Regions from separate parts of the Paenibacillus sp. J31P190 genome, predicted to be linked through region 1. Evidence: a T-box and tRNA genes for the amino acid it is inferred to sense, from the RefSeq annotation. Region 1 holds a T-box; the other holds one or more tRNA genes.
The links. A T-box is a leader RNA that pairs with one kind of tRNA and senses whether it is charged. The one in region 1 lies ahead of leuS (leucine--tRNA ligase), so its partner is inferred to be a tRNA-Leu.
Positions count from the first base shown of each region.

Region 2: it has a tRNA-Leu gene. The T-box ahead of leuS (leucine--tRNA ligase) is inferred to sense a tRNA for this amino acid. The anticodon was not compared.

Region 1 is NZ_JCAUAS010000009.1:17,477-29,476, forward strand. It holds gene yqeH (ribosome biogenesis GTPase YqeH) at 1-1,072, shown strand, start outside; gene aroE (shikimate dehydrogenase) at 1,090-1,953, shown strand; gene yhbY (ribosome assembly RNA-binding protein YhbY) at 1,974-2,267, shown strand; gene AC58U0_RS17195 (nicotinate-nucleotide adenylyltransferase) at 2,280-2,867, shown strand; gene yqeK (bis(5'-nucleosyl)-tetraphosphatase (symmetrical) YqeK) at 2,857-3,423, shown strand; gene rsfS (ribosome silencing factor) at 3,442-3,789, shown strand; gene AC58U0_RS17210 (CvfB family protein) at 3,786-4,679, shown strand; gene AC58U0_RS17215 (class I SAM-dependent DNA methyltransferase) at 4,681-5,439, shown strand; T-box leader at 5,508-5,855, shown strand; gene leuS (leucine--tRNA ligase) at 5,943-8,411, shown strand; gene comER (late competence protein ComER) at 8,448-9,266, opposite strand; gene AC58U0_RS17230 (helix-hairpin-helix domain-containing protein) at 9,524-10,192, shown strand; gene AC58U0_RS17235 (deoxycytidylate deaminase) at 10,302-10,814, shown strand; gene AC58U0_RS17240 (hypothetical protein) at 11,166-11,330, shown strand; gene AC58U0_RS17245 (DNA internalization-related competence protein ComEC/Rec2) at 11,466-12,000, shown strand, end outside.
Region 2 is NZ_JCAUAS010000003.1:31,459-43,458, forward strand. It holds gene AC58U0_RS07155 (DEAD/DEAH box helicase) at 1-848, shown strand, start outside; gene AC58U0_RS07160 (YqhG family protein) at 845-1,867, shown strand; gene AC58U0_RS07165 (hypothetical protein) at 1,992-2,942, shown strand; gene AC58U0_RS07170 (SGNH/GDSL hydrolase family protein) at 2,988-3,638, opposite strand; gene AC58U0_RS07175 (YqzE family protein) at 3,766-3,963, opposite strand; gene AC58U0_RS07180 (hypothetical protein) at 4,043-4,324, opposite strand; gene AC58U0_RS07185 (hypothetical protein) at 4,489-4,731, shown strand; gene AC58U0_RS07190 (Bax inhibitor-1/YccA family protein) at 4,810-5,463, opposite strand; tRNA gene AC58U0_RS07195 (tRNA-Leu) at 5,658-5,741, opposite strand; gene AC58U0_RS07200 (hypothetical protein) at 5,914-6,069, shown strand; gene AC58U0_RS07205 (adenosylcobinamide amidohydrolase) at 6,145-6,915, opposite strand; gene AC58U0_RS07210 (hypothetical protein) at 6,905-7,165, opposite strand; gene AC58U0_RS07215 (hypothetical protein) at 7,321-7,638, shown strand; gene AC58U0_RS07220 (hypothetical protein) at 8,093-8,419, opposite strand; gene AC58U0_RS07225 (xanthine phosphoribosyltransferase) at 8,500-9,069, opposite strand; gene AC58U0_RS07230 (DUF4309 domain-containing protein) at 9,339-10,055, shown strand; gene AC58U0_RS07235 (DedA family protein) at 10,134-10,739, opposite strand; gene AC58U0_RS07240 (YkvI family membrane protein) at 10,881-11,921, shown strand; gene AC58U0_RS07245 (hypothetical protein) at 11,853-12,000, opposite strand, start outside.

The DNA of each region.
Region 1 (12,000 bases):
GCTGCAAACGGAAGAAAAGGGGAAGCTGGGCTTTATCCCGGCTGAAGCGTTGCAGAAGGAACCAGTTATTTGTCAACGCTGTTATCGCATCAAGCATTATAATGAATCTTCGAGCATCACATTGCAGCAGGACGACTTCCTTAAATTATTAGGACATGTCGGCCAAACGAAAGCTCTGGTTGTGAAAATCGTAGATATTTTTGACTTTGAAGGCAGTATGATTAGCGGTCTTGCACGCTTTGTGGGTACGAATCCTGTTCTGTTAGTCGTAAACAAGATCGATTTGCTGCCAAAAGTGACGAACGCAAATAAGATCATTAATTGGGTACAGCGCAGAGCCAAAGAAGAGAACCTCAAGGTTGTTGATATCATCCTTTGCAGTGCAAAGAAAAACATTGGTTTCGATCGTGTTATTACAGCTGTGCAGGAATATCGCGGCAACATGGATGTCTATGTGGTCGGTGCAACGAATGTCGGTAAATCGACACTCATTAACCGCTTAATCAGTGATTATAGTGATCTGGAGTCAGAGCTTACAACGTCACAATATCCTGGAACAACGCTGGATCTGGTCAAAATCCCACTGGATGATGGTCGGTTTATTGTTGATACACCTGGTATTGTGCATACACATCGTTTAACCGAAGTCGTGAAAAAGCGTGATTTAGCTAGAATCATGCCAGACAAACCACTTAAGCCGATGGTGTTTCAGTTAAATGAAGCGCAAACGCTATTTTTTGGCGCCTTAGCTCGATTTGATTTTATTAGCGGTGAGCATCAATCATTTACTTGCTACACGTCTAATGCCATTCAAATTCATCGTACAAAGCTGGAAAAGGCTGATGATTTGTATGAAGAACATAAAGGTGTCATGCTTGCGCCTCCTAACCTAGCAGACTTGGACGAGCTGCCTAAGCTTGTGAAGCATCCGCTGCACATTCCGAAGGGGAAACAGATGGATGTGCTGATCTCTGGTTTAGGCTGGATTAAAGTGAACAGCTTAGCTGGAGCTCAGCTTGCCGTTCATGCGCCGAAGGGGATTAAGGTTATCACGCGTGAGTCGTTGATTTAGGGGGACAAGAGGAGAACATGGAGAAACTGGTGACGACGATTGACAGTCATACCATTCTATATGGGGTTTTCGGAGATCCGATACGGCATTCCCGTTCCCCGATTATGTTGAATCGAGCTTTTGAGGAAGCAGGTATTAACGCAGTTTACGCTGCTTTCCACGTTCGTCCAGAAGAACTTGGGGATGCTGTTCGCGGGATACGGGCATTAGGATATCGAGGTATCAACGTAACGATTCCGCATAAAGTGGAAGTTATGCAGTACTTGGATGAAATCGATGAAGGGGCTAGGATCGTTGGGGCGGTGAATACCATCGTTAATGAATCAGGTAAGCTCACCGGTTACAATACGGACGGTATTGGCTATGTGCGATCGCTCAAGGAAGAGACGGGTATTGATCTGAAAGGGAAAAGTGTTCTTCTTCTTGGGGCTGGTGGAGCGGCCAGAGGCGTTGCCTATGCGCTTGCCAAAGAAGGGATTCGCCGTATCTACATCGCGAATCGAACCAAAGAACGCGCCTTGGAACTTGCCGACACGATCAGTACGTACACCGAAGCGATTGGACTTGGCATGGACGAGCTAGGACCTGTTGTAGATGAGGTCCAATTCGTTCTGAATACAACTTCGGCCGGAATGCATCCTCATGTTGAGGAAGTTCCGTTACCGCTTGAACTCCTGCGTTCGCATCATCTGGTCAGCGATCTCATTTATAATCCGCGAATTACAAGATTCCTTCGTGAAGCGGAAGCAAGAGGAGCCCGCATACATGGCGGACTCGGTATGTTTATTTATCAAGGTGCTTTTGCCTTTGAATATTGGACTCGTACCCCTGCGCCCGTTGCGGCGATGAGACAGGTGGTAGAACAGTCGTTAGCTGAATAAGAATGAATAGAGGGACATCTATGTTAACAGGCAAACAGAAACGTTATTTGCGCTCAATGGCGCACCATTTAGATCCAATCTTTCAAGTAGGTAAAGGCGGCGTGAACGATCATTTAATCCGTCACATTCAAGAAGCTTTGGAAGTTCGTGAATTGATTAAAATTACTGTACTCAACAACAGTGGAGAAGACCGCGACGAGGTCGGCACTGAATTATCCGAAAAGTCTGGCGCAGAGCTCGTGCAGGTTATTGGGAAAATCGTCGTGCTTTACAAAGAATCGCGTGACAAGAAGAAGATTGAACTGCCGCGCTAAAGAGGTGGAAGTATGCTTGTCGGAATAATGGGTGGCACCTTCGATCCTATCCACACCGGTCATCTGATCGCGGCGGAGAGAGCGAGGGTGGAAGCAGATCTCGCCGAGGTGTGGTTGATGCCGGCAAATGTGCCGCCGCATAAGCCAAATGCGCCGAAAGCGACGACGAAGCAACGCTGGGAGATGGTTTGCCTTGCAGCGGAAGGCAATCCTTTTTTTCGTCCAGTTGATATCGAAATCAACAAAGGCGGCGTATCTTATAGTATCGATACGATTGAGCTGCTAAGCAAGGAATATCCAGGTACGGAATTTGCTTATATTATAGGTGCCGATATGGTTCAATATTTGCCGCAGTGGCATCGCATTGATGACATCGTGCGGCATATTCGCTTTATTGGATTAGCTAGACCTGGTTATGAGCTTGACTTATCGCATATGCCTATTAACATTCGTAATCGAGTCACGATTGTTCCCATGCCGCTTGTTGAAATTTCGTCAACAGCTATTCGTAATGAAAGGCAAAGGAATGGTTCAGTCCGTTACCTTGTCCCAGATGCGGTGAATGGTTATATGGAGGTGAACCGTTTGTATGAATCGTGAGGAACTGATTGCGGCGGTTAAGGAACAAATGCCTGAGCGACGCTGGCTGCATACACTCGGTGTTATGGAAACTAGCGTTATCTTAGCGAAACGCTTTGGTGGAGACCCGGTCAAAGCCGATCTGGCGGCCATTTTGCACGATTATTGCAAGTATTGGCCCGTTCAGGAGCAAGCTAAGATTATCCGCGAGAACGGATTGCCCCAAGACTTGCTGGATTATGATAAAGAGCTGTGGCACTCCCATGCTGGAGCTTATATCGCTAAGGAGCAATTTGGCATCCATGATGAGGAGATACTAGATGCAATTCGGTATCACACCTCCGGTCGTGTTCAGATGACATTAATGGACAAAATCGTATGCTTAGCGGATTATATGGAGCCCGGACGTGATTTTCCAGGTGTAGATATCATTCGCGAAATCGCTGAGCAAAGCCTAGAGAAGGCGTTGGTCGCCGGTTTTGATTCTACAATTAGCTTTTTAATTGCCAAAGGCAAACGGATTTATCCGCTTACTATTTTGACTCGGAACGATTTGATTACACAAATAAACACATAAACCTTGGAGGATGATTGAATGAGTAAAAACCCAGAAGAAGTTTTGGCTTTTGTTGTTGAGGCTGCTGAAGATAAAAAAGCGGCAGATGTTGTAACCCTGAACTTGAAAGGCGTATCCCTAATCGCCGACTATTTCGTTATTTGTCACGGGAATTCAGAAACACAAGTGCAAGCAATTGCCGGCGAAGCTAGAAAGAAAGCGCATGAGCACGGCGTTAATATCAGAGGCTACGAGGGTATTGATACAGCAAGATGGGTTTTGCTTGATCTAGGGGATGTTGTTCTTCATGTTTTCCACCGCGATGATCGTGAATATTATAATATCGAAAGACTTTGGTCCGATGCCAAAGTTGTGGAGCGCGTATGAGAATGGAAGCAGGATCCCTTGTTACCCTAGAGGTAGCGAGGGAGGTTCCTCCTAACGGTTATTTCCTTACTGACGGCCAGCAGGATGTTCTTCTGCCTTATGCAGAAATCGTAGGTAAGATACAACCCGGAGAGCATGTTGAAGCCTTCATGTTCCATGATACGCAGGATCGATTGATGGCTACGATGAAGCGTCCTCTTCTTCTCATGGGCGAAGTAGGACTTCTGGAAGTTGTAGATATTCACCCTAGATTTGGATATTTTCTGGAAATGGGACTGGGCCGCAACCTGTTGCTTCCCTACAGACATGTGCCGGAGCTCGAGGAACTGCGTCCACAAGTAGGAGATAAGGTATTTGCCACATTAGCTCACGATCGGCAAGGACGTTTAATCGCTAAGCTGGCTCTGGAAGAGGACCTGGCTCCTCTTTGCGTTCGTGCACCCTCGAGTTGGAGTAATCAGTGGGTCAAAGCACGTGTGTACAGACCTTTGCAAATTGGCACCTTCGTCATTTGCGAAGCCGGAGTCCTTGGTTATGGTGTTATTGGACTTATAGCTGCTCCGGAACGGACACGCTTGCTTCGTGTAGGTGAGATGGTTGAAGTGCGTGTCGCATTCGTTCGTGAAGAGGATGGGCGGGTCAATCTGTCGATGCGGCTCCCGAAGGAAAAAGGCCGCGATGAAGATGCTGAGCGAATTTTGAGTGTCCTCCAAGAACGTCCAGGTAATGCGATGCCATTTTCGGACAAAACGTCGGCTGATATTATCAAGGATCGGTTTGGACTAAGTAAAGCGGCTTTCAAACGCGCATTAGGCAAGCTTATGAAGGACGGGCTCATTTATCAAGAAGATGATTGGACCTATCTGAAGCAAGAGGAGACTCAAGGTTAACATGAGTTACGAAAAATTCGCGTACACCTATGATCGCTTGATGAATAGCATGCCATATGAAGATTGGCTTCGTTTCGTGAAAGAGAGCTTCGATCGATTTGGTATGAAACCATCTACGATTGTTGATTTGGCCTGTGGTACTGGGAATTTGACGATTCCTCTAGCCTTGGAGGGATACCAGCTGACGGGTATTGATTTATCAGAAGACATGCTGGCAGTCGCTGAGCAAAAAACGGGAGAGCACAAGAGTCAACTGCGCGGTGGCGCCATTCATTGGGTACAACAGGATCTGCGTGAATGGGACCTCGGTGAACAAGTGGATGCAGCGCTTTCCATCTGTGATAGTCTCAACTATTTGTTAGAGGAAGAAGATATCGTTGATGCTTTCCGTCAAACCTTTAAGGGGCTCAAGCCTGGAGGGCTTTTCCTTTTCGATGTGCATACTCCTGAGCAGTTGTTCGCTTATGCAGACTCTCAGCCCTTTTTCCTGAATGAAGACGATGTTGCCTACATTTGGACAAGCGAGTTAGATGATGAAAGAGTGCAGATTGAGCACGAGTTGACCATATTTGTAAAAGATAACGGAAAGGATACTTTCCGACGCATCGATGAAACTCATCTTCAAAGGGCTTATTCTTTACAATGGCTTAAGGAAATGCTGCTTGCAGTCGGTTTCACTGAGGTGCATATGGCTGCTGACTTCACTTGGGAGCAGCCTACCTCTATGACAGAGCGAGCTTTCTTTATTGCAAAGAAATAACGGCAGTGAGGTTCTTTGCGGCTTGACAGTGCGGCATTATTTTACATATAATCAAAGCTAATTAGATGATTAAAGCTTAGAAGAGGAATAGTAACTTGTACAGCATCTTTCAGAGAGCCGGATGTAGGGTGGAAGCCGGTAGATGTCAGTCTTGTGAACTCGCCTTGGAGCTAGAAGGTGAATCACCATTTAAAGCGAAGAGACTTTGAGCTCCACTCAAAGATCCCAAAGCGGAGAGACTTTGAGCTCCACTCAAAGATCCCAAAGCGGAGAGACTTTGAGCTCCACTCAAAGATCCCTATATATGGTGCTAGCTGGATCGTCTCACCCGCGTTAAGGGGCAGAGTGAACACAGGCAAAGAATGTCTTGTGTTAACTAGGGTGGTACCACGGGAATCTAACCTCTCGTCCCTAGCGATATCCGCTAGCGATGAGGGGTTTTTTGGCGCTTACAGCGCTTTGAATCATGATGAGGATGGCTGTACACAGGGAGGATTTTGAACATGACACAGGAAACGAAAGAAACTAAAGAAACAAAAGAGCAGCAAGGCTATAATCCACAAGAAATTGAGCCGAAATGGCAGGCTTATTGGGATGCGAAGAAAACATTTAAGGTGCTTGAGAATTCCGATAAGCCGAAGTTTTATGCGCTGGATATGTTCCCTTACCCATCTGGAGCTGGTCTGCATGTAGGACATCCGGAAGGCTACACAGCAACTGATATCGTTTCACGGTTCAAACGGATGAGAGGCTTTAACGTACTTCATCCAATGGGATGGGACGCTTTCGGACTTCCTGCTGAACAGTACGCACTGGATACGGGAAATGATCCGCGAGAATTCACCAAGAAGAACATCGATACTTTCCGTCGTCAAATTAAATCACTAGGCTTCTCGTACGATTGGGATCGTGAAATCAGTACAACAGATCCTGAGTATTACAAATGGACACAATGGATCTTCATCCAGTTGTACAATAAAGGACTCGCTTATGTGGATGAAGTGCCTGTAAACTGGTGTCCAGCGCTGGGAACTGTTCTTGCTAATGAAGAAGTAATTGACGGTCTGAGCGAGCGCGGTAACCATCCCGTTATTCGTAAGCCGATGCGTCAATGGATCCTGAAAATTACTGAGTACGCTGAACGTCTGCTTGAAGATCTTGAGGAGCTGGATTGGTCCGAAAGCATTAAAGATATGCAGCGCAATTGGATTGGTAAATCAACAGGCGCAGAAGTCCAATTTGCGATTGACGGATACGATGAGAAGAGTCTGACGGTTTTCACTACACGTCCAGATACATTGTTTGGCGCCACGTACTGCGTTCTGGCACCTGAGCATGAGCTTGTTGCGCAAATTACTACGGGAGATCAAGCTGCTGCCATTAAGGAGTATCAAGAAAAGGCTTCCCGCAAAAGCGATCTCGAGCGTACGGATCTGGCAAAAGACAAGACAGGTGTTTTCACAGGGGCTTATGCTGTCAATCCGGTTAATAACGTGAAAGTGCCGATCTGGATTGCTGACTACGTGCTTGGCGGTTACGGTACGGGTGCAATCATGGCTGTTCCAGGACACGATCAACGTGACTGGGAGTTTGCAAAACAGTTTGATTTACCGATTGTCGAAGTCGTGCAAGGTGGAGATGTTGAGAAGGAAGCTTACGCAGGGGATGGCGAACACGTCAATTCCGGTCCGATTAATGGCATGAACATCGAACAAGGGATCAGCCATATGATCGCGTGGCTGGAGCAAAACGGCAAAGGCCGCGGCAAAGTAACCTACCGTTTGAGAGATTGGCTCTTCAGCCGTCAAAGATATTGGGGAGAGCCGATTCCAATTCTTCATCTTGAAGATGGCACAATGAAGCCTGTTCCCGTGGATCAACTGCCACTCTTGCTTCCACAAGTCGATGAAATTAAACCATCAGGTACAGGAGAATCACCACTTGCGAACGTATCCGAATGGGTAAACACAATTGATCCGGAAACCGGCATGAAAGCTCGCCGTGAAACGAATACCATGCCGCAATGGGCCGGCAGCTGCTGGTACTACTTACGTTTTATCGATCCGCGTAATGATAAAGAGTTTTGTTCGCATGAGCTTCAGCAGCAATGGCTGCCTGTAGATCTTTACATCGGCGGAGCGGAACATGCTGTTCTTCACTTGCTGTATGCGCGTTTCTGGCATAAGGTGCTTTATGATCTTGGTTTTGTTCATACCAAGGAGCCTTTCCATAAGCTTGTAAACCAAGGGATGATTCTTGGTGAGAACATGGAGAAAATGAGTAAGTCTCGCGGTAACGTTGTAAATCCGGATGATATCGTCAGCGATCAAGGGGCCGACACACTACGTATTTACGAAATGTTTATGGGACCACTTGAAGCTACAAAACCATGGAATACAACAGGTGTGGATGGCATCTATCGTTACTTGAATCGTGTGTGGAGGCTGTTTGTAGACGAAAATGGTCAGATAAATGCTAAAATCAGCGCCGACGAAACATTAGGCAGTGATTCATTCAAACGTACTTGGCACCGAACGATCAAAAAAATTACCGAGGATTTCGAAGCCCTTAGGTTTAATACAGCGATCAGTCAAATGATGATTTTCGTTAACGAAGCCTATAAAACAGAGCGTTTACCGCTTGAAGCGATGAAAAATTTCGTTCAGATGTTATCTCCAGTTGCGCCGCATTTGGCCGAAGAACTTTGGGAGAAGCTCGGCGGCACAGAATCAATTACGTATCAGCCGTGGCCAACCTATGATGAAGCGTGGACAGTCGACAATGAAATTGAAATTGTTGTACAGGTCAATGGTAAAATTGTTGATCGTGTTCTGATCTCCAAGGATACGGATGAAGCAGCGATGGAGAAAATCGCATTTGACCTCGATAAAGTCAAAGAAGCGACCGCCGGAAAGGCCGTTCGCAAATTGATTGTTGTAAAAGGCAAATTAGTAAATATTGTCGTAGGATAGCAATACAAAGTTGGCAATTTGGGAAGGCTGCTGCTTCTAAGTAAACAGCAGTTCAGCCTTCTCAATGTCTTCTTCATATTTGGCATGTGTAGCACTAATGACTCGTGAGAATATCCCCGCAAGCTCATCGTCCAAAATACGTAAGCCTTCCGCTGTAATTCCACCGGGAACAGATACGCGTTTTTGAAGGGTAGCAGGGTTGAATCCTCCGGTTGTAAGCAGCTTTCCTGTGCCTAGCGTCATTTCACTGGCAAGTAAGGTAGCTTCCTCAATAGAAATACCAGTTGCCTCAACGGCTGCATCAATAAAAGATTGCAGGAATTTGGCTAAAAAAGCGGGACCGCAGCTAGATATGTCAGAAGAGATCCGCGTATAATTTTCGGATACACGAATAGGTGAGGAAATATGCGCAAATAGGTTCTCTAGCCATTCTTTGTCCTCAGGCTGCATTCGATTCCCATGAATACATAGTGTCGCACCGCTAAGCACGTAGTTCGTGATACTCGGGATAATTTTACTGATTTTCGCCGGCAGAAGACCTTCCAAATGTTTGAGCAGGACAGGGCTTGTAATGGACACGATGAGTTGAGAGGGAAGCACGTCCTCTTTGATTTCATCAATAACCTTCTTAAATTCAGACGGCTTCACACATAGAAAGATGAGATCGCTCCCCAGTACGACTTCTCTATTCGACCCGGCAACATGAAGTCCAGGATATGTCTCCGCTAGAAGCTCAACTTTATGAATTGTTCGATTTCCCGCAATAATTTGCTCCGGATTGAAAGCTCCAGAATGAATGAACGCTTCAATCAGAATACTTCCCATACTCCCAGTACCGATGAATCCTGCTTTCATCCAGTAATCCCTCCCGAAAAAATCAGTCACTTTCTTTCATAGTTTATTGAACGGGGTCAGTTTTAAATGCCATTCAGATGCTTTTTCATGTATATGTTCATATGTCAGCAATTATGTTTGGAAAGACTTAAGTTGCAAGTTTGCTAAAGAAAAACTCTAATGATTATGCTTACGAAGTTAGTTTTGCTAAAGCAAAACTTTAAAGGTTATGCTTACGATGCCAGTTTTGCTAAAGCAAAACTCTTAGGAGGGAATTCGTGGATTTTTTTGGTTCCAAAAGAGGAAGGATACTGCTCATGATGGCAGCGATCTGTTTATTTGCTTTCGTCGTTTGGCCATTCATTCGTGGAGGCAGATCTATGATACAAACGGATTTTATGCCTTTGAACTCTCAGATGCAGGCTATGATTTCTCATCCTGGAGATGAGCCGGCAGCTGATGCAAAGCCTGTAAGAAAATCAGACTTGAAATCAAACATAGGCACAGAATCGAATGCAAAAGTAGATACAGAATCGAAGGGAACGAAAGATAGAAAACCGAAGGAAACGAGAGACACAGAATCGAAAACAACGAGCGACACAGAACCGAAGGGAACGAGAGTCACAGAACCGAAAGCAACGAGTGACACTGAACCAAATACGACAATACCTGCACTTACAGCAATACCTACGCCTACTGTTGTATCAAATGAAAAACCGGAAGCTAGCTTGCCATCAGCACGGTCTACCGATCAATTGGATCTAAACACAGCTACGCTCAAGCAATTAGTTGAATTACCGGGTATTGGAGAGAGCAAAGCAAAGGCCATACTGGACTATCGGTTGAAAAAGGGACGATTTAACCAGATTGAAGAGCTGATGGAGGTGAAGGGCATCGGAGAGAAAATGCTTGAGAAGTTAAAATTATTTCTTTATGTAACTTCTTAATATTCTTTCCTTTCTTTTATTTTGCTAGGAAATATGAGAGAATACTAGAAATGAAAAAAGGGGTCCAAGAACATACAAGGATCTTCGTAAGGAGGAATTGCAATCCGTTATGAGCAACCGTAAAGATTGGGATACTTATTTCCTTGATATTGCTTACATGGCCTCAACGAGATCAAGATGTAACCGTCGGCACGTTGGGGCAGTGTTGGTGCAGGGTAAGAAGTTACTTGGAACAGCTTACAATGGTGCGCCAATGGGTGTGCCTGATTGTACAGAAGCAGGCTGCATGCTTGTGGAAGAAATCGAGTTGAAAGTGGTAGATGATACCGAGGAAGTTATTCGTAAACAGCGATGTATTCGTACGATTCATGCAGAGCAAAATCTGTTGCTGTTCACGGATCGGGAAGATCGCGAAGGATCGACTGTCTATGTAACAGATCAGCCTTGCTGGACATGTGCGAATATGCTGGCCAACAGCGGTGTGATGGAGATCGTTTTCCATCGCGGGTATCCTAAGGATCATGAGAAAGTAAGCCATTTGATGGAGAACAGAGGCATCGTTTTCCGTAGAATGGAAGGATATGAACCTCCGCCTGGTACTGTATCTGATGTCGTGAATTAAATATGTTTACTGAAGCGAGAGGAAGAACCTTTTTCTAGACGCAGCCTATGGGGCTGATCTGGGGAGAGGTTTTTTGTTTGTTTTTTAGATGGGGATAAGTATGGATATCAAAGGTGCGGTAATGGCGCGGAATCTACATTTTCATTGGAGTAAATACAGTGTAATCGCTATTCTGACTGGGGTTATCGTACTTCTGTTGGAGAAAATCCAATGGAATTAATGATTTTCCTTGAAAATTGTCTTTTTAAGAGACTTCTATTGGAATTGCTCCAATAGAAGCTGTTTTTCGAGGTCTGAGAGTGAAAAGTATTGTAAAAAATCCAATGACGAAGATGAATGATGAGATAAATGATGAAGGTGAATGTTGAAGATCCAGATAAAGGAAGAAGGCGAAAGATGACAGACGAAAGAAGAAAGAAGAAAGAAGAAAGAAGAAAGAAGAAAGAAGAAAGAAGAAAGAAGAAAGAAGAAAGAAGAAAGAAGAAAGAAGAAAGAAGAAAGAAGAAAGATGAATGATGAATGATGAATGATAAATGATAAATGATAAATGATGAATTTTCAATGTATAGATCGCTTCGTCTATTTTCGTAACTCATGTAAATAATTACAATTCGATTTTATAACATTCAAGAGGAGGGGGAGCGAATACATATGCAAATGCTAATGAAACGACCAGTTGTTATAGGGTGTTGTCTGTGGATAACTGGCTACGCGCTCGCGCTCTATACCGAGCTGCGGTGGTTATCTTTGATGACGAGCGCGCTGCTGTTAGCCGCGCTTATCGTCATCTATGCGCTGCGGCTGCCTGGCAGACAGCCGCTGTGCGCCTTGCTGCTGGTCGGAGTAGCCTATGGCTACTTCCAATGGACCGACCAGCGCAACGTCTCTGCGCTGCTGCCGCTAGCGCAGCAGCAGAACCTGGACGGCAGCGAGGTCACGCTGCTCGGCCGATTCTCCAGCCCTGTCACCGTCGACGGCGACAGGGCCAGCTTCACGATGGAAGCGGAGTCCATTCGCTTCCCAAGTGCGGAGGCTTTCCCGCTCGGCGGGGAAAGCATGCAGGTCTCGCTGCGCCTGCTCCAGCAGGAGCAGCAGGCGGTGGCGTCGGGCTGGCGCCGAGGCGACGCCTTGACGCTGCACGGGACGCTGCGCAGCCCGTCCCCAGCCCGCAACTTCGGCGGCTTCG
Region 2 (12,000 bases), on a different contig from region 1:
AAGAGAGCGCTGGTGATCTAAGCAGCGTACTCTCGCTTATCACTCTGCAGCGCGAAGTCTGCAGTTCCCGGGACGCCGTGTTCATCACGCTCGTCAATTTGTTCAAGAAAACAGCCGAGGACTCACCGCAACGCGCCAAAATATGGGAGCTAGTTGAGCTGATTCGCAGTATTAAAGCGAACACCAAAGCAGAGACCACGATGAAGCTCGTACAAGATATTAATGATAAAGTCATCATTTTCACCGAATACCGCGCTTCTCAAGAGTATCTTCTCAACTATTTGAAGGAGCATAAAATAACAGCTGTCCCTTATCGAGGCGGTATGAATCGCGGTAAAAAAGATTGGATGATGGATTTATTCCGTAATCGGGTACAAGTCCTTGTCGCTACGGAGGCTGGCGGCGAGGGGATTAACCTCCAATTTTGCCATAACATGATTAATTTCGATCTGCCTTGGAACCCAATGCGTGTGGAACAGCGAATTGGCCGTGTCCATCGACTCGGGCAAACGCATGATGTCAACATCTATAACCTATCCACCAGAAACACGATTGAGGAGCATATTCTTTCTTTGCTGCATGAGAAAATCAATATGTTTGAGCTGGTTATCGGTCAACTCGATACGATCCTTGAGAAAATCGAGAAAAAAGGCTCCCTCGAAACGTCTTTGTTCCGCATGGTCATGGAGGCTGGCTCTAGCGAAGATATACGCAGAAAGATCGATGAGCTGGGTCATTCGTTTATCGAGGTCAAATCAGAGATTGAACAAAATCCGGTATATGGGGCAGCCTTCCAAGGTATTCTTGATGCTGTTGGCGGCACGCATACCATCGAGGTAAGACCATGAATAAACGAAACATTCACACGTTCGTCATGCGCTTTCTTGAAGCATATAACTGCACGATTCTAGAGAAATCACCTGCTTACGTCACTGCAAAGCTCTCTCCTGAAGCAGATAGGGAGATGACAGGCCGCCCTTATTATTGGAGCTTCGTAGAACGTACAGGGGCTGCAGCCGAAACGATGACCTATAAGTTCATCTTCGATCCTGAACAGATGAAGCTGGAGACTAAAGCGAAGACCACCGCAACAGCTGTCAAAAGCCCGCCTAACGCGGGGTCGCCCAGCCAGGGCCTGGGCCAGAGCCAGGGGCAAGGTCAGAACCAAGTCCCCCAGCCACCAGACGCAAACTCAGACAGCATTCTTGGCCGCTATTTCGGCTTCGTACCTACGACAGTCATCTCCCAGCGGCTTCCGCAGGACGAAGTAACCTTCGGCAGTAGGCGTCTGGAACAAATGTTCAACATTGTCCGTGAACGAGGACGATTCGTTCATTTGTTTGAGGAACCATTCCCGATGAGTGCTACCTATCACGCTGCGCTTGTCTATGACACCTGGTTCTGCGTGAATTACAAGGTAGAACTTGCTTGCGACCGCAAACGAAGCGAGATTCACTCTCTGGCTATTCATCTGAATAGCGGTGAAATTCGGGAACATTTTCATAAACATATGCTTACCAAGAGCCTCTCTCCGAAGCTTCCTGCGAATAGTCACATTTTGCCTGACACGATTTCACTGCCTAAAGCCATTAATGCCCTTGAAATGATGCTCGAACGTAAGGTCAGTGCGTATGATCATTCTTGGGCTGATGAAGCTAACGAGCAGCACCGCAGCGAAATTAATCGTGTGGAAGCTTATTACAATGGTCTTCTGCTGAGCGCTGAGCCTGACAAAAGAGACGAAATCGAAACCCAATGCCGTAACCGTCTGCAAGAGATTGACTGGCAGCACAAACCCCGTATTGTCGTATCTGTCATCAATTGCGGTTTGTTTCATTTAAATGCCGGACGAGGACCCAGAAACTGACGTTAGTCGCTAAAACATCGCAAAATTAACACTACAGGTTCTAACAATCTTTTTAAGACATAAGAATTACAATAGGTTAATAGGTTCATACCACTAGAGGTTAACGATAGGTAGGTGAACGAGAATGAAGCTGTGGACAACATGGACGGCGGCCTGCTTCATAAGTGTGAGCAGTTTATTATTCATACCGCTCCAAACCTCTGCAGGCGACTCCGTAGAACGGACAAGCTATACGCAGGCGGCAAGGGAAACGATAGCTAGTAACACAGAAACGAAGCCATTACCTGATTTGCGGAGTGAATCCACTTTGACCGCTACGATCAACACTTGGCGAACAACTCTCGCTCGGGAATCGGGGTTTGAACGCTGGCAGACGGCAGTTTGGAACAGTTATCCGCTCGGACCAGGCACACATGGTTGGGTGGTTATCCTCACCGATCATGGACAGGATGTTGGCTATATGATCGTACATGCCGCGGACAACGGCTCCTTCCGATTAACCGAGTACGGAACAGGGAACAATCCGCTATTCAGCTTGACCACGCTGTATCGTTCTTTGGTACAGCAGGAACTCATTCCAACTACTACTTCTTACTCTGATTTTGTTCAAAATGAAACGATTATTTTAGACCGACTTTATATGGACCAGCTAACCGCTGTGTGGAAAATAATTCTCCAAGACCAAACCTATTATTTGGATGCCAAATCCGGAGAGATGCTTCCGCTCAAAGAGGACCCTATCCCGAGGATAACTGAGGATCGTCCAGATGCAACCGATTTGTCGAGCAAAGCTCAAACAGCGTTATATCCCGCCTTTGATCCTTATGATAGGCTCCCGTGGGTCCAGGGCAAACCGCTTCCAGTGACCAAACTGAGCGAACTTCAAAAGGCTTTAAACCCTCAGGCTAAGTTAACCTATGTCACCGAGCTCTATGATGGTCAAGTCACGCTGCCGCTCGCCATTCTGGGTTATCAACAATGGGTATCTGGGGATACCTACCTGACTTTAGATCATGTTGGACCCCGTTACGTGCTGCTGGAGAATGCTTTAAAGTTAGGACATATTTTTCCGTGAGAACAGCCTTAGACCGCTATTTCCAGAGGTCTAAGGCTTTCCGCTTTATTTCCAAGTAAAATCAATAGCTTCAAGAAAAGCTTTAGCTAAAATGGTATGACCAACGTTATTCGGATGAACACGATCCCAAGCGATGTAGGCAGGGTAGTAAGCCTGTAGAACAGGTTCGAAAGCCGCTTGTGTATCCACGAAAAGGGAGCCTGTTTCTTCGGCTATCTGTTTCACGACTGCCCCGTATTGATCCATTTGGGAACGCATGGCATCTTGCGGATTCGGCTCTATGTAAAAGGGTGTCATCAGTACAAGCCCTTTGACAAGAGGACGTGTCTGTTCGACCAGCTCTCTTAACGTCTTTTCATAAGTCTCAATGCCCACTTGGTTTTCCTTTTGATGCGGTACGTCAAAATGCCTCCAAACGTCATTAATACCGATCATGATAGATAACCAGTCCGGCTTCAAATCGATGACATCCGTTTGCCATCTAGCTTGGAGATCAAGTACCGTATTACCGCTGGTACCCACATTAACGGTACGAATTTGAAGCTCTGGATACGTAGCATTGATCAGCCCGTCCACGATAGAAACATAGCCTTTACCTAAAGCTCCGAATAATCCTTCGCCAATCGGTCTTGATCGTTCGCAATCCGTAACAGAATCACCAATCATGACAAGCTTATTATTTTTCTCAAGTTTCATTATGACATCTTCCCCCAATTTATGGTAGTAACGTTCGTCCTGATATATTCGATATATAAACAAAAAAACCTCTCGCACCAATTATCAGGATGAATTAAATCTCCCGATCATAGGTGAAGAGGCTTTGTCATTTTACCTTTTTGGGTTTCGCCAGATCAATTAACATACGTGTGGCCAGCGGCAGCATGCCGAACCAGCGTGTTTGCCAGCTTTCCCGCTGTTCCTTGCTTATGGCTTTGACTTGCTGTCGAACTTCCCTTGGTGTTTCTATATACGTGACGACTTGCTGTGTTATGTACTTAACCAGATCATCGCTTTTTGCCATATGTCCACCTGCCTTCTATCCCTATTTTAACCACAGAGACAGGAGCTTAAACTTGCAAAAGACAGGTGGATATAGGGGATTAACCGATTTTGCCGCCACTCTCCGCAATGATTTTGTCTGCAAAAGATTTAATCGTGCTGCATCCGAGCAGCATCGGTTTATTATCACACTGCAATAACAAGGTATGAGCATTCGTATCCCATGCATATTGAAATCCGACATTCATGCCAACCACCGTTACCATGAACTTGCCTTGTGTTGTATTAGGAATCGTAATGCCCTGCTTTCTGCCGACTTGTTGTAAGGCTTTGAATACCGAAGACGAAATCCCTCTATACGTCCATGTGCTGCAAGCCGCCATAGGTCATCTCCTCTCTCCCCTTATAGGATCATTAAATTGTATGAACAGAGAAAGGAAATCGTGCTTGTTTCTTAAAAATCCATTGATCATAGCGCAGTCTTACACGTCTATTCACGTTATCCAAGCATACACTAGAGTAAGTAGAGAGAGAGGTGTTGACTTGGATGTGGAAACAGATGCTGCTAACGGAACAGCTAGAGATTCAAATGGACGAATCCAATCATCTACTCGAAGTCAAATTGAGCAGAACCGAGCAGGAGGAGACAGCAACCGTCCGATTAAACCATGCTGAACTCATCCAAATCCTGCATACCCTGCTCGAAATTAATCGAAGCTTCCGCGGAGATATCTCCTATTTTCATTCCGTTCAAGTTCAGGTCAAGCCCAAGCTCGATCTCCTAAGATAGCTTCAAGCAAAAAAGCACGTTCGTCTCTCACCGTACGGTGAGAGACGAACGTGCTTTTTGGTGTCTCTGATGATTTGTTTAATCCCTGTTTAACCCAACAATTGAAGCTAGGAACTTCAAGATGTACAAGAAGAGATTAATGAAATCGAGATAAATATTTAATGCTGCGAGTGGGACCTCTTCCGCGGATACACCGTTTCGGTATTGAGCTACATCGTAGAGAACCCAACCGCTGAAAATCAAGATGCCGATCATCGACCATACTAGGTTCATTGCAGAACCAAAGTTAACGAACATACCGACTACACTCATGAGCACGAGTCCGATCGTCCCTGCAAACAAGAAGCCGCCTAGAAAGCTGAAATCACGCTGCGAACGATGGGCATAAAAGGCAAGTCCGCCGAAAATTGCTGCAGTTGCGAAGAATGCGCCAGATACTACATTTGCCCCCAGCAACCCGCCATACGCCATAATAACTGGGTACAAAGTAACCCCTGAAATCGCGGTAAATGCATAAAGAAAGCCATAACCGATATGTTTGCCGCGAACACGAATGATGATTGCGGCCACCAGCATGACCACCTCAGCAATGATGAAAAGCATGACCATCGATGGCGGAACGACAATTGCACCGATCAATGTCCCGAGGAAGGAAACCAACAGGGAAATTGCAAACGTTTGAAGCACATGAGCAAAACTGCCAGAATGCGTAACTGTAATCGTTCTATCCATGAAACATCAGCCCCTTTGTAATGATGTACAATCTATACTATGTATTATACCTAGTTTTCATGAAAGCCGCTATACATCTATGCGGTTAAAACATTAGAGCTCAATAACAAATCCCAAATTGATGAAAAAGACGAACATGGTTGCACAAAAACAAAACAACCCCTTCAGACTTAACTGAAAGGGTTGTTACTTGATGCGATCAAGAGGACTCGAACCTCCACGGGGGTAAGCCCACACGGACCTGAACCGTGCGCGTCTGCCAATTCCGCCATGATCGCGTATACGGCTGCTCTATGAACGAAGTCATAATAGCTGCGACAAAGTTTAATATAACATGGGAAATGAGAGCTCGTCAACGACACTTTTACAATTCGTGAATAATTCTTCCCTTCACTCCTAACCCTATTCGCAAAGGAGGAATGACCTATTAACGAGGAAGAAATTAACGCCTTGGAACCGAAATATACAGGTAATCAAAGGGATCTTACAGAAGGTGAAGCTGAAGCCATTGTGCATGATCCTAACTACAAAAGTGAAGATGAGGATGAATCTGGACTAGGCGCGATTGCAACCGCAGCTGCCTACGGTGTTTTCCGTAGAACTTAACTAACAATACTTGAATCCTTCATGCAAATGCGGGAGCCTACCAAATGGAACAAACGCCCTACTTATCCACATGGATTAGTAGGGCGTTTGTTCATACAATTGTCCGGAATGCATGATGGCTTCGTATACCGTTCTTCCGATCAAGTAACCAAGTGCCGTCGCTGTACCCGCGTAACGATAGGTCTGGCCACGGCACGTAGCAGCAATAAGTACGGCATCGGTTGTCGTTCCTGTCGCAGGCTGACCCTCAACGAGGATACCTAATGCTTGTAGAGCTGCAGTTTTGGCCTCAGTTGCTGTAATGACAGCATTAACCATAGCCGCATCGGTTAAGCAACCATTGATAACGACAATCGTGTTAATCGTTCCAGGGTAAAGGGAAGCGGCAGGCAGTTCAGCTCCTGCTCTTGCTTTATTCCCCAGCCCCACCGTAACCCACGAGCAAACTTGAAGAGGCTCCTGCTCTGGCTTCATTGCAAGTTTCTGGCCGAATTCGCTGATAACACCGTCTTCGCCCGTTTCCCAGGTAAGGCTGCTGTAGCCAACTTCCTTTACCTTCGCCGCGGTCAGCATACCCGCTGTTTCTTGGGGATTCAAACCCTCACGCTGGATGAATTCCTCCATCTCACGGAGCGGATCAGCCTCATTATACAGCTTGTCCACCTGCCGATTCATCATCACCTTATGCGTGCCGAATCCACCGCCCCACGGCGAAGAATTCAGCGTACGCAGCGGATTTTCGCTGCAAATCCGCAAGTATGTACTTTGGTGAGAACTAACCAAGTCCATGCGAATACCAGAGATAGGAACCTCCATGGATCCCATCCATGCGTCCTTATTCGTCATCAGAAACGCCATCTGGTTCGATGGGATCCTGCGGAAGCATAAATTCAGGAGGTCTTTCGGCTTCATATGGTTGATAGATATAATTGCGTGCGAGCTTGACTACTTTGCGGTTTTTTTTGCGAATTAAGACGCTCTCGTCATCCCAAGCTACTACTATTCCACGCACATCATTCGTTGGACTGACGTCCCGAATAACACGCAATAATGTGCTCTCAACTCTATAGTGATCAAGCTGTTCTTCCGATATCATTAACTTACCTCCAACCTTTCATATGTACTTCTTTAGCATACACTAATTCGGATTTAGATCAAACTTTACATAAAACCGCTTTACTGAGGTTAACTTAACTAATGACGAAACAAAACTAACACAAAAAGCAAACTTACTCCATGGGAGGTTCTATAGTGGATAAAAAGACGTACTACATCAACGTTGGCACGGGGGAAGTTCTGGAAGACAAAGGAGCACTTAATTTCGAATTCGAGATCTCAGCAACCGAAGAAGAAATTGATAAGCTTCAAGAGCTTTTCGAGGAAACCGATAACTCCTCCCAAGGCAGCTATGCAACTTCTTGGCTTCCTTGGAAAGTTTATTACTCCAATGAGGCCAATCAGGAATACGATTATTATTTAACGGAAGTATACCGAACTCTTCACAAGCTTGGTTCTGAACAAACGAAAAGGCATATTGAAAGCATGAATATTCTCGATAATGGAGTCTGAGTTAGTTGAAACAGAGATTGAGTTAGAGATTGAGTTAGAGATTGAGTAGAGTTAGAATTAGAATCAGAGAATGGCGTCTGAGTTAGAGTCTGAGACATTGTCGAGCATGCGTCTAAATCTGATTTCCCCTTCAGCGAATCCGAAAAAGCCGGTGCCACCGTTCCGTGAGGGAACGTAGATCCTCTATTTGTGCGATATGAGCCTAAATTAACGGTTAAAAGGAACGACGATTCGTTATTTCACTGTTTCGGTTCCTTAATCCTTCAATTTTCATCAAATAACGTCTTCTCGTTCCGCTAATTCAATTTTTAGCTCATATTTCCAAAAATAACGAATCGTAGTTCCTCAATTCAAAAAAACTAACCTTAAACCAAGAAACCAACACCATTTATTTCATGAAAAAGGCCAACGAATCCTCTCGGATCCATTGGCCTCTTTCTTATATGGGCATAAATTAACTAACATGTTCCTTCGAATCATTCGTCTCGTACCAGAAATCAAGGACTTTGCTAGACATTACGCGCTTCTGAATATACTCCACTTGTGCGGCAGAGAAATGTTGTTCCCACTCGATAGTCAGTTCGGTGCAGAGCTTTACGATTGTTAATAACTCGGACCATGCTACATATCGTTTGTACCAGAAAAATTGAGGGTGTTCGATCATATACGGATACAGATCATCAAACTCTGTATGCTTACAATCTAGCGCACGTTCAAAATGTGTTTTGGCTTCCCCAAGCTTTGTCATAAAATATTCAATGGAACCATTTTCGATACCCATAGATGTCAGCCTCCTCTCATACCATATACTCATTATAAAGGATAAATCGGTTTGAGGGAAGTCATGAACAAATTGTAAAATCAGTTAAAAGTGATTTGCCCATTCGCAAGTGAGGAAATTCGAGCTAAGGATTCCACACGAATTCCACGCTCTCGAATCGAGCTTCCGCCAGCTTGGAATGATTTTTCTACAGCAATTCCTACACCAACTAGCTCAGCTTCCGCTTTTTCAATGATACGAATTAATCCGCGTGCTGCATCTCCATTCGCGATAAAATCATCGATCAGCAGAACTCGCTCGCCTTTGTGAAGCAAATGAGAGGATACCATAATGTCCGTAACAATCCCTTTGGTAAAGGACGGCACACGCTCACTATATGTATCTTGATCCATGGTCAACGTCTTCTTCCGACGTGCAAATATCATGGGAACCTCAAGATGTAAAGCTGTCGTATATGCAATCGGAATCCCAGACGACTCTACAGTAAGTACCTTGTCAGGCTTCGTTTCTCTAAACAATCTTGCAAATTCTTTCCCCATCTCCATGATGAGTACAGGATCAACCTGATGATTAAGTATGGCATCCAGCTTTAGCACTTGATCCGACACGACTACACCGACCTCTAGGATCCGCTGTTTTAATAATTCCATGATTCTAGCCCCCTAAACCTGTCTATTATGAGTAAGTTACCATATTGATGAAGTAGGTTTCAAGTCCCAATTTGTGAATATCCCTCTTTTGAAGTGAAACTTTTACTCTGTATAAGGTGTCTATATGTATATAGGCTTCAGCATTTTGAAATTTGTCTACAATTGCTCACATTTGGGTAACTTGATGCATTGAAATAGAACCAGAAAACAGTATGATTAGTAATGTTGCATTTTTCACTCCAATTATTCGGCAGAAAGGATAGATGACGATGAACAACCTGCTTAAACCTGTCATGCTTGGCTTTGTGCCAGTCGCATTTGCTTCTTTACTGTTAGCTGGATGCCAAGAGTCATCTGCTCCTTCCGGACAGCCTACTATAGATCCAACTAACCATGTACAAAATAACCCTATTGCAGAAAGCACTCCTCCTGCGATCGTAGTAGCAACAGCGACAGCATCACCTTCGCCAACGCCGGAAGACACGGCGAAGCACGAGGCACAAGTCGCGGGCACGTCCAAAACGGATTTAACCGACATCCCCCCATTATCTGCGAGTTCGAAGCCAACCGCTAAGCCGAAGATTAAAGCAGAGGATGCGTACCAACAGGAAAAACCAACGTTGATGGGCTTGAAGCTCGGAACGAGTAAGGACGTTGTGCTTGAACGTTTTGGGAAGGCGAAGAAACAATTCGTGATGGATGCAGATGAAGACGCCATTCAAGTCTATGATTTCACGGATTTCTCCGTAGGCTTCAATAAGAAGGATGCTCTTGAGTTTGTTGACGTACATTCCACGGAGATTGATCCTGGGCTGCGCGGATTGCGCCTCGGTCAGAAAGTCCAAGACGCTGTTGACATTCTAGGCAAACCGGATACTAACTCCACTTATGTTCTTTCCTACAAGTCGCAAGGAACACTGCTTAAGCTCGACATCGATCCGACGGAGGGCACCATCCAATCGATTAAACTTTTCGCAAACCATTAAATGCAAAGAATGCAAAATAAGACCATGAATGCTCCTCTTATAGGATGCACTTATGGTCTTATTTCATGTGTACGGGAATCATATCGCTCTCCGCTTCCGGAAGCGGAAGTAAATGGCCGTTCCAATAATGGCTATAACCGCTATAGTCAATAAGCTTATTCCCATGTATTTATGTATCAATTGGAATAAACCCTCCAAGTTACTGCCAATAAAATGCCCTAATGTTAAGAAGGTTGTACACCACAGCAGAGCTCCTGTGCCCGCGAAGAACAAATATTTATAAAACTTAACTCCGCTTACACCTGACAAATAACAAGTGAAATGACGTACCCCCGGCACGAAATACCCAAAGAAAACAGTCCAGAGCCCATACTTCTTAAACCACCCCTCGGCCCGCTCAATCCGGTTCGGTGTTAGTTTAAACCATTTGCCATACCGATAAAGAAACGGTTTACCCACGCGATGACCGATTAAATAACTAACAACCATCCCTGTCATCGTGCCGGCATAAATCACAATTAACGCTGTTCCAAACTCAAAGGGACCTCCAAGTGCCGTTAACGAACCCACAAAAGCCATTAGGGTTTCATCTGGTACGGGTACCCCAACGATTCCAGCAGACAGCAAAAGGTATAAAGCAATATATCCATAATGACTTATGAAATCATATAGAAATTCCTTCACAAAAGACTCACTCCCGCATTGTACTTCGTCTTATTCAATCCCATTCTAACAGAAATGACAGCTTGCCCCAAGTTCCAGTCATGCGCGTGAGATCCCGAACATACCTTGTACTATATCAAACGAAAGAAAGCGGGGCAATCTATGCGAACAGGTTCACAGATCGTCCGTGTTGCCTTTACCTACATTGGAACGGTTGTTGGAGCAGGGTTCGCTTCTGGACAAGAGATCCTGCAGTTTTTCACACGTTACGGCTGGCTAGCCTCGTTGACGATTGCTTTATCCAGCATCCTTTTCATCTGGATTGGCATTAAACTCATGCTGATGGCTCATGATCTGAAAGCCGCATCCTATGAGGATTTAAATCGAGCCATTTTTGGCCAAAGAATTGGTAACGCCATTAGCTTGTTTATGATGATCGTCCTTTTTGGGATTACAACCGTCATGCTCGCTGGGGGCGGAACCGTATTTGAGGAACAGCTGCACCTCTCCTACCAAACAGGACTCTTCGTGACATTGGTGCTCGCCTATTTCGTATTATCCCGCGGAATTGGCGCCATTATGACCGTGAATTCAATCGTCGTTCCCATCATGCTGCTCTTCAGCCTGGTCATCGTCGTTTATACGTGGCATTCGCCTTCTTCTGGAAACTGGCTGCGCATTACAAGCGATGATCCACTAGAAAAAATATGGTTCGCACCTTTCCTCTATACCGCCTTTAATTTAGCGATGGCCCAAGCTGTGCTCGTTCCAATGGGAGCGTCCATTCGCAATCGATCCGTTCTTTACTGGGGCGGACTGCTTGGCGGTGCAGGCATTGGGCTGCTCCTGTTGTCTGCACATTACGCACTTTCCGCGCAAATGCCAGGTATCGCACAATTCGAGATCCCCATGGGGAATATTATTACCCGACTAGGATCCGTACCGCAAATTGCTTATTTACTCGTTATTTATGGTGAAATTTTCACGACCTTCATTGCTGACGCCTACGGCTTGTCCCAGCAGCTTCAACAGCGCATGAAACTACACCCTAAGGTTATTCTGGTTAGTATCCTAATACTTAGTTATCTAATCAGTCAAATTGGTTTCAAAATACTGCTTTCCGCTTTGTATCCCTTATTTGGCTTTATCAGTGTTGTATGGCTCGTTCTGATGATCTGGCGCAACCGCAAGCGTGCGATGTAGGGCTCCTGACTGAATAAAACCAAGAACGATAATCAATCGTGCAAACAACAGAAGCATACCCATCGCAGAAATAATGATT